DNA from 2 places in the Paenibacillus sp. FSL F4-0122 genome. Region 2 is predicted to be linked to the other one. Evidence: predicted binding sites of a transcription regulator. Region 2 holds the regulator's gene; the other holds the start of a gene.
What was found. Region 2 encodes Rex, which represses fermentation and respiration genes when NADH is low (regulators of the CRP and FNR family bind a similar motif). Its sites were predicted from a motif close to TTGTGAAATATTTCACAA; they were not measured.
Positions count from the first base shown of each region.

Region 1: a site for Rex is predicted at 1,138-1,155, ahead of adhE (bifunctional acetaldehyde-CoA/alcohol dehydrogenase). Genes of this name have one in related genera too.

Region 1 covers NZ_JBBODI010000001.1:4,439,057-4,443,125, forward strand. Annotated here, with positions in the region: gene MHH49_RS19110 (ABC transporter substrate-binding protein) at 1-824, shown strand, start outside; gene adhE (bifunctional acetaldehyde-CoA/alcohol dehydrogenase) at 1,231-3,852, shown strand.
Region 2 covers NZ_JBBODI010000001.1:4,752,655-4,756,723, reverse strand. Annotated here, with positions in the region: gene MHH49_RS20660 (amidohydrolase) at 1-758, opposite strand, end outside; gene MHH49_RS20655 (redox-sensing transcriptional repressor Rex) at 745-1,398, opposite strand; gene dinG (ATP-dependent DNA helicase DinG) at 1,529-4,069, opposite strand, start outside.

The DNA of each region.
Region 1 (4,069 bases), 310 kb from region 2:
CTGATACCAAAAAAGGTATTTCCGGTATTGCTCCAATGGGTAAAGGGAATGAAGCAGGCTGGAACTGGACCAACTTCCTGTTCGAAGCTGGCGGTGAAATTCAGAAGATAGAAGGCGGTAAGGTTGTAGCTACTTTTAATTCTGAGGCTGGGATTAAAGCGCTGGATTTCTACAAGAAACTTAGATGGGAAGCAAACGCGATTCCTCAGGACTGGGCACTGGGCTGGGGTGATGCTGTAGGCGCATTCCAACAAAGTCGTACAGCAATGGTAATGGCTGGATCTGACGGTGTTATTGAGCAAGCGTTGAATCAAGGCGGTCTGAAACCAGAAGATGTACTTACGTATCCAATGCCTGCAATGGAAAAAGGCGGAAAACACACCGGGGTACTTGGTGGTGACTACCTTGTAATCAATCCAAATGCAACACCAGACGAGCAAGAAATGGCATTCCGTTATATTACATTTGATTACTTCTCCGATAAAGGTCTAGAAGCACTGGATGCGGTTCTGCAACAACGTACAACGGATGGTAAATACTTTATTCCGCCGCTCTTAGATTACTATTCTGCAGATTCTGACTTCGGCAAGAAAACGAAAGCTGTGTATGATAAATATACAAATGTATATCAATACAGCCCTGATATTTTAGGTTTGCTGGACGGTAAACCGGAAGCGCAATACAATACACAGGACTACTACGCAACCATGTCCAATGTAATTCAAGAGCTGTTCTCCAAAAAAGGAACAGATTCCAAGACACAGCTTGAAGCTGCTGCCAAAACAGTGCAAGAGAAATTCTTCGACACAATTAAAGTAGAATAGCTAGGAAGAACAGAACCGGCTCCATAGGAGTCGGTTTTTTTATGTTTATATTATTGATATTTTTATAAATCAACACGACGGGGGGGCATCCCACTATTTTTTAGAGACCAATGGAAAAATAGAGTGTCAACAAAATTAGGTTTGCTTTTTTAAAATATTTTTGCGAGCGGAAAGGTAGAAAATGGGTATCAGTTCTTGTCTTTTTAAACATAAACTTTAAATTTAAGAAATAATAAAGCATAAATAATGGTAAAAAATCTATAATATGATCGAATGAAAGCGCTTTGAAAACAAATCAAAAAAACTTTATACTTTGTGAAAGATTTCACTATACAAGGTGGAAATGATGTGATAAGATAAATGTGTAGAGAAAAACAACCTAAAAATTGACAGGAGGACGAGGGAGATGGCAGTTAAGAACGAAGTCGCCGCCCAAGTTAAACAAACTACCGCTGAAGAGTATATTCAGACTTTAGTGGATAAAGCGAAAAAAGCACATGAGGCATTCATGGCGCTGGATCAAGAGCAAGTTGACACAATCGTTCATGCAATGGCGTTGGCTGGACTCGACAAACATATGTACCTCGCTAAATTGGCTGTAGAAGAAACTGGCCGCGGGGTTTACGAAGACAAAATTACTAAAAACATCTTCTCGACAGAATATATCTGGCACGGAATTAAATACGATAAAACAGTAGGCGTTATTGAAGACAATGCTTATGAAAGCTTCCAAAAAATTGCTGAGCCCGTCGGAATTGTAATGGGTATCACACCGGTAACCAACCCTACATCCACCACGATGTTTAAAGCGTTGATTTCGATTAAGACACGGAACCCTATTATATTCGGTTTCCACCCATCTGCGCAAGAGTGTAGTGCAGCTGCTGCTAGAATTCTTCATGATGCGGCTGTAAAAGCTGGCGCACCTGAGAATTGTATCCAATGGATTGAAATGCCAACAATGGACAAAACAAACGCTTTGATGAACAACCCTGACGTTGCACTTATTCTCGCAACAGGCGGTTCAGCAATGGTAAAAGCAGCTTATAGCTGTGGTAAACCAGCTCTTGGCGTAGGTCCTGGTAACGTACCTGCATTCATCGAAAAGAGCGCGGATATCGATCAAGCCGTAACGGACATCATTCTTTCCAAAACATTTGATAATGGTATGATCTGTGCTTCCGAGCAAGCTGTTATTATCGAAGAACCAATCTTTGATCAAGTGAAAAAGAAAATGATCGCTAATGGCTGCTACTTTGTTAACAAAGAAGAAGCTGCCAAACTTACTAGCGGCGCTATGAACGTTGATAAATGTGCGGTTAACCCAGCAATCGTTGGACAATCCGCAGTGAAAATTGCTGAAATGTGCGGCATTCAAGTTCCTGCCGGCACTAAGATTCTGGTAGCAGAACTTGAAGGTGTAGGCACTAAATATCCATTGTCCGCTGAAAAATTGAGTCCTGTGCTTGCTTGCTACAAAGTTAAAAACGCAGATCAAGGTATCGAACGCGCAGCACAAGTTGTTGAATTTGGTGGTATGGGCCATAGTTCGGCTATCCACTCCAACAACGAAGAAGTAATCATGAAGTTCTCCAACCGTCTGCAAACAGGACGTATTCTCGTTAACTCGCCTTCCACTCATGGTGCGATCGGCGATATCTATAACACTAACATCCCTTCGTTGACGCTGGGCTGCGGATCTTATGGTCGTAACTCCGTGTCGCAAAACGTTACAGCAATTAATTTGATCAACGTGAAAAGGGTGAATCGTCGTACCGTGAATATGCAATGGTTTAAAGTACCTGACAAGATATATTTCGAAAAAGGCGCTACTCAGTACCTGACCAAAATGCCTGATATCACACGTGTCGCAATTATCACTGACCCAATGATGGTTAAGCTCGGATATGTTGAGAGAGTTGAACATTACCTGCGTCAACGCCAAACTCCTGTAGCGATAGAAGTGTTCTCGGAAGTTGAACCAGATCCATCGACAACTACAGTTGAAAAAGGTACAGCAATGATGAACAGATTCCAACCGGACTGCATCATCGCACTTGGTGGTGGTTCCCCAATGGATGCTGCAAAAGGAATGTGGTTATTCTATGAACATCCAGACGCAGACTTTAACGGTCTGAAACAAAAATTCATGGATATCCGTAAACGGGTTTACAAATTTCCTAAACTTGGAAACAAAGCTAAGTTTGTAGCGATTCCAACTACTTCGGGTACGGGTTCGGAAGTAACATCTTTCGCAGTTATTACCGATAAAACAACTGAACAACACACTAAATATCCTTTGGCTGACTACGAGCTAACTCCAGACGTAGCTATCATTGATCCAGAGTTCGTATATAGCTTGCCAAAAACTGCTGTAGCTGATACAGGTATGGACGTATTGACACATGCCATCGAAGCTTATGTATCTGTTATGGCGAGTGACTACACTGATGGTCTGGCAATTAAAGCAATCCAATTGGTATTCCAATACCTTGAAAAATCGGCGCTTGAAGGCGACAGAGTTGCCCGTGAGAAAATGCATAACGCATCAACACTTGCTGGTATGGCCTTTGCTAATGCTTTCCTGGGTATTAACCACAGTTTGGCGCATAAATGGGGCGGTCAATATCACACTGCTCACGGTCGTACTAATGCGATCCTTATGCCACACGTTATTCGTTACAATGCTAAGAAACCTACGAAGTTCGCTTCGTTCCCTAAATATTCACACTTCGTAGCTGACGAGCGTTATGCAGAAATCGCCCGTATTCTGGGATTGCCAGCTCGCACAACTGAAGAAGGTGTAACTAGCCTGATCAATGCTATTCGCGATATGAACAAAAAACTGGGTATCGAAGAATCCTTCCAACAACTGGGCTTTGATCCTAAGGATTTTGAATCCCGTGTAGATTACTTGGCTGACCGTGCATTTGAAGATCAATGTACAACTGCCAATCCTAAGCTGCCACTGGTATCTGAACTTGCAGATGTGTACCGTAATGCTTTCTACGGAAGATTTGATAATTAATATTTGGTTAAGTAGATAATAGGATGGTTGTGGACTAGATATAAGTGACAAATATCACCGGAAAGGTGATATTTGTCACAGTCTATTTATAGAAAATAAACTAAAATGTTTATATAAACAACGGTCCCATACATGGAACAATGATTGTGAATTTTCGAACAACCATATCTTTCTTGGGATCACGAGACACGGGATCAACCTTCAAGCCCGCGATCTC
Region 2 (4,069 bases):
ACACCATGTGCAACTATCGAGGGACGTGTGAACATTCCAAGCTTCTCTAAGTGAGCTACAGGACGCAACCCGTAATCCGCCACATTTTGTTCCACTTCACGTTTCGTTTCGGACATATGCGTATGCATCGGTAAATCCAGATCATGCGCTGCCTGCACGAACTTAACCAGGAAGTCCGGAGGGCAAGTATAAGGGGCGTGCGGCGAGATCATAGTAGTAATTCTACCGTCCGCCTTTCCATGCCAGTTACGGGCAAAAGAAATCGCTTCCGCAAGCTTGTGATTCTGTACATCCTCTGGACATAACCCGATCACACCACGCATCAATACGGAACGGATACCTGATAACTCAGCTACCTCAGCTACTCGGTCCATATGATCATACATATCGAGGAAGGTCGTAGTTCCACCCTTCAGCATTTCCAATACAGATAAGGAGGTTCCCCAGTATACATCATCACCGGTGAACTTTTCCTCCATCGGCCACATTTTCTCCTGAAGCCACACTTGTAGCGCTAAATCATCTCCATATCCACGCAGCAAAGACATCGCCGCATGACCATGTGTGTTTACAAGTCCAGGCATGAACAGCAGACGACTGCCATCAACCACTTGCACTCCAGCTTCCATCTGAGGCTCTTCTTTTCCTATGTAAGTGATTAAATCATCTTCAATAGTCATATATCCACTCAGAACCGGCTCATCCGTTCCCGGAGTCAGAAAATACCCGCCCTTAATTATCGTTTTATTGCTGTTCATGTTCGCTTTCTTCCTTTCCATCCCGCAAGTAATAAGCAAGACTTTGCAGATCAGTTGTAAAATCAGCTGCATGCACCCGGATATTCGGTGGTGTCTTCAGAATCACAGGGGCAAAGTTCAAAATCGCTTCAATCCCAGAAGAAATGAGAATATCTGCTACATTTTGAGCTTCTGAATCAGGTACGGTAATAATGGCAATGCGAATACCTTGCTCACGAATCGTGCTGCCTAGTTCATCCATTGGTTGCACAGTAAGGGAGTTGATCTTACGTCCAACCTTAGGAGCGTACGAATCAAATATAGCCGTGATTTTCATTGTATCTTTAAGATATGCATTGTAATTAGACAAGGCATGTCCGAGATTACCTGCCCCTACTAAAGCTACATTAAGCTGTTGATCCAGCTTCAGAATATGACGGATTTTCTCAATAAGATACGTTACATCATAGCCGATACCTTTTCTGCCGAAGTCACCAAAATACGCTAAATCCTTACGAATCTGTGCGGGATTAAGATCAAGCTTTTGTCCAAGTTCCTGAGAGGAAACTGTTAATATTTCGCGATTCTGGAGATCATTCAAAAAACGCAAATACACAGGTAGTCTGCGAACAACGGCTTCTGATATTTTATCCGATTTCATATTTTTCCTCCTAAAAATAGTAATGTTCTTGTGAAAATCCATATTCAAACGTATACCTCTCCTTATTAAGGGCGGTACTGTAACTTACCGCCCTTAAGGATAAGGAGGAGCTAAACTGAAGACGAGCATTTTAAGAAGCGCCGCCATCCTCTAGCCATTCCGCTATGCGGGGGACCATTTGATCAGTCAGCATATGCTCCATTTTGGGACCAGGCAATGAATAAAGGAAATACTTCCCGTAATGAGATTCAATAACCCTTGTATCATAAACAATAACTATTCCGCGATCCTGCGCCGTGCGAACCAGTCTTCCGAATCCCTGCTTAAAACGAATAACCGCTTGAGGAACAGATAATTTCATGAACGGATTCTTCTTCTGGGCCTGCAATAACTCCGACTTCGCTTCCGCCAACGGGTGATTCGGTGGTTGAAACGGAAGTCTCACGATGGCCAGGCAAGTCAGTGCTTCACCTGGAATATCTACACCTTCCCAGAAGCTGCTCGTCCCCAGCAGAACGGATGCTGCACTGTCCTGAAAGCGGCGGATCAGCTTGCTCCGGCTGCCACCTTCCACGCCTTGACCAAGCACCGTAATCTCTTGTGAGGCCAAAGCCTCTTTAAGCGGATCATATACCTGACGCAGCATTTTATAAGAAGTAAACAGAACCAGCATCCGCCCACGTGTTGTTTTGGCAGCTTCTGCTAACGACTGTACGAGTGTATCGACAAATCGAGCATCGCCCACACTGCCCTTCACACTAGGAAAATCACGCGGTATAACTAGCAGCGCCTGCTCGCGATACTTAAAGGGAGATGGAAGGAGTGAGGTCATTAGACGTCCCTCTTCCGCAGCTTCGTTAAGTCCGAGATTATCAATCATAAACTGAAAAGATTTATCTACAGACAGCGTCGCCGAGGTAAGCACGATGCTTTTTTTCTTATCGAAGAACAACTCTTTAAGCTGGCTGCTAACATCCACAGGGACGGCATACATCTGCAGTGATTTGCTGCGGTAATTTCCATTTGCCTCCAGCCAATATACTACATTATCGTCATTCAGCCCCATAAAGAATCTTACTTGCTCACGTATGGAAGCCAAATCCTTAAATAAACCGCTAATATCAGTAACAAGACTGTCTGCTGAGGATTGGCTTTCCTGGTCACGCATCTCATTAAGCATTTTATCACCCTTACGGATGATGTCGCTTAACGTCAGATTCATAGTGTTCTCAAGCGCAACTAATTCATCCCAATCCTTCGGCTTACGGGCGGGAAGCAAACGCATAACCAGTTGTCCCGCTTCCCCTGCTGCCGCATCACTGCGTTCCGGCAAAAGGCTGAACAGCTTGTCGCTGAGTGCATCCCAGGTTTCTTTGACAGTAAGCAGATCCGGGTAGATCCGATCGATGACTCCGCTCCATTCTGAAGCCTCTTCACTGCCTGACGACTGTAAGATCTGGCGCAGAGCAGGAAGCTGTCCGTTTCGGCTATCTTTATACAGTCGCGATAACGTGTGTGCCACAGTGAAATGCTTCATATGCATGCCAAGATGTTTACCAGCCACATCTTCTAAATGATGTGCTTCATCAATTACAAGATGCTCGTAAGCTGGAAGCAGCTGGTGCCCAGCTTTAACATCTGCGAATAGCTTGGAGTGGTTCGTAATGACCACGTCAGCAATCCCAGCTTCATGCTTGGCCCTATGATAATAGCATTTGCGGAACCAAGGACAGGAACGGCCCAGACAGGAATCGGTATCGCTTGCCACCGTCTCCCAGAAATCACCGCCCCGGCCGCTTAAATTCAGCTCTTCATCATCCCCTGATTCACTTTGAGTGAGCCATACGATCATCTGAGCTGCAGTAAGCGCATCTTCCCTTGGGCTTATAAAGTCCTTTTTATTAATTTTATGCTCAAACTTACGCAGACACAAATAATGTCCTCTTCCCTTAAAAATAGCAGCTTTAAACGGAAAAGGAACTACCTGCGTTAACAAAGGGATATCCCGCTCGCGCAATTGGTCCTGCAGATTAATGGTATGAGTGCTGACCATGACTTTTTCATTGGTGCGAACGCTTTGATAAATGGCAGGCAACAAATAACCGAGCGATTTACCGGTTCCTGTGCCCGCTTCGATCAGTAGGTGTTTGTCTTCGGCAAGTGCCGTCATCACCTCATTGATCATAATATCCTGAGCTTCCCGGCTTTCATACTGCGGTAATGTGTCTTTAAGTCGTTTGGTTACTTCGTCCATATAATCAGTAAAAGATAAATTCGCTAGCGGATTCTCAGCATGCTCATCTCTAGGTGGCGCTAACTCCGTCCAGTCTCCTACTGCAAGCGCTAATTGACGATAGAAAGTCAGATCACCTTCGGGCTGTAGCGTCTCCGCTTCCCGCTCTCGCAGCAGACCATCAAAGTACCAGCCCAGATCACTATCCTCTTCGGTAAACAGCTCACAGAGTCTCTGGATCGTAAGCAGCGGCAGCTCGTAGAGCTCCTCCAGACATTTCAACAGCACTAAAGCAGTCGCAAGTGCATCACTATCTGCCTGATGCGGACGATCATGTGTCACTCCAAAATGAGCACTGACAGAGCCTAGCTGATAAGATGTGAGCGAAGGAAAGCAAATTTTCAGAAAATCAATCGTATCCAAAATCCGCCCTTGAAA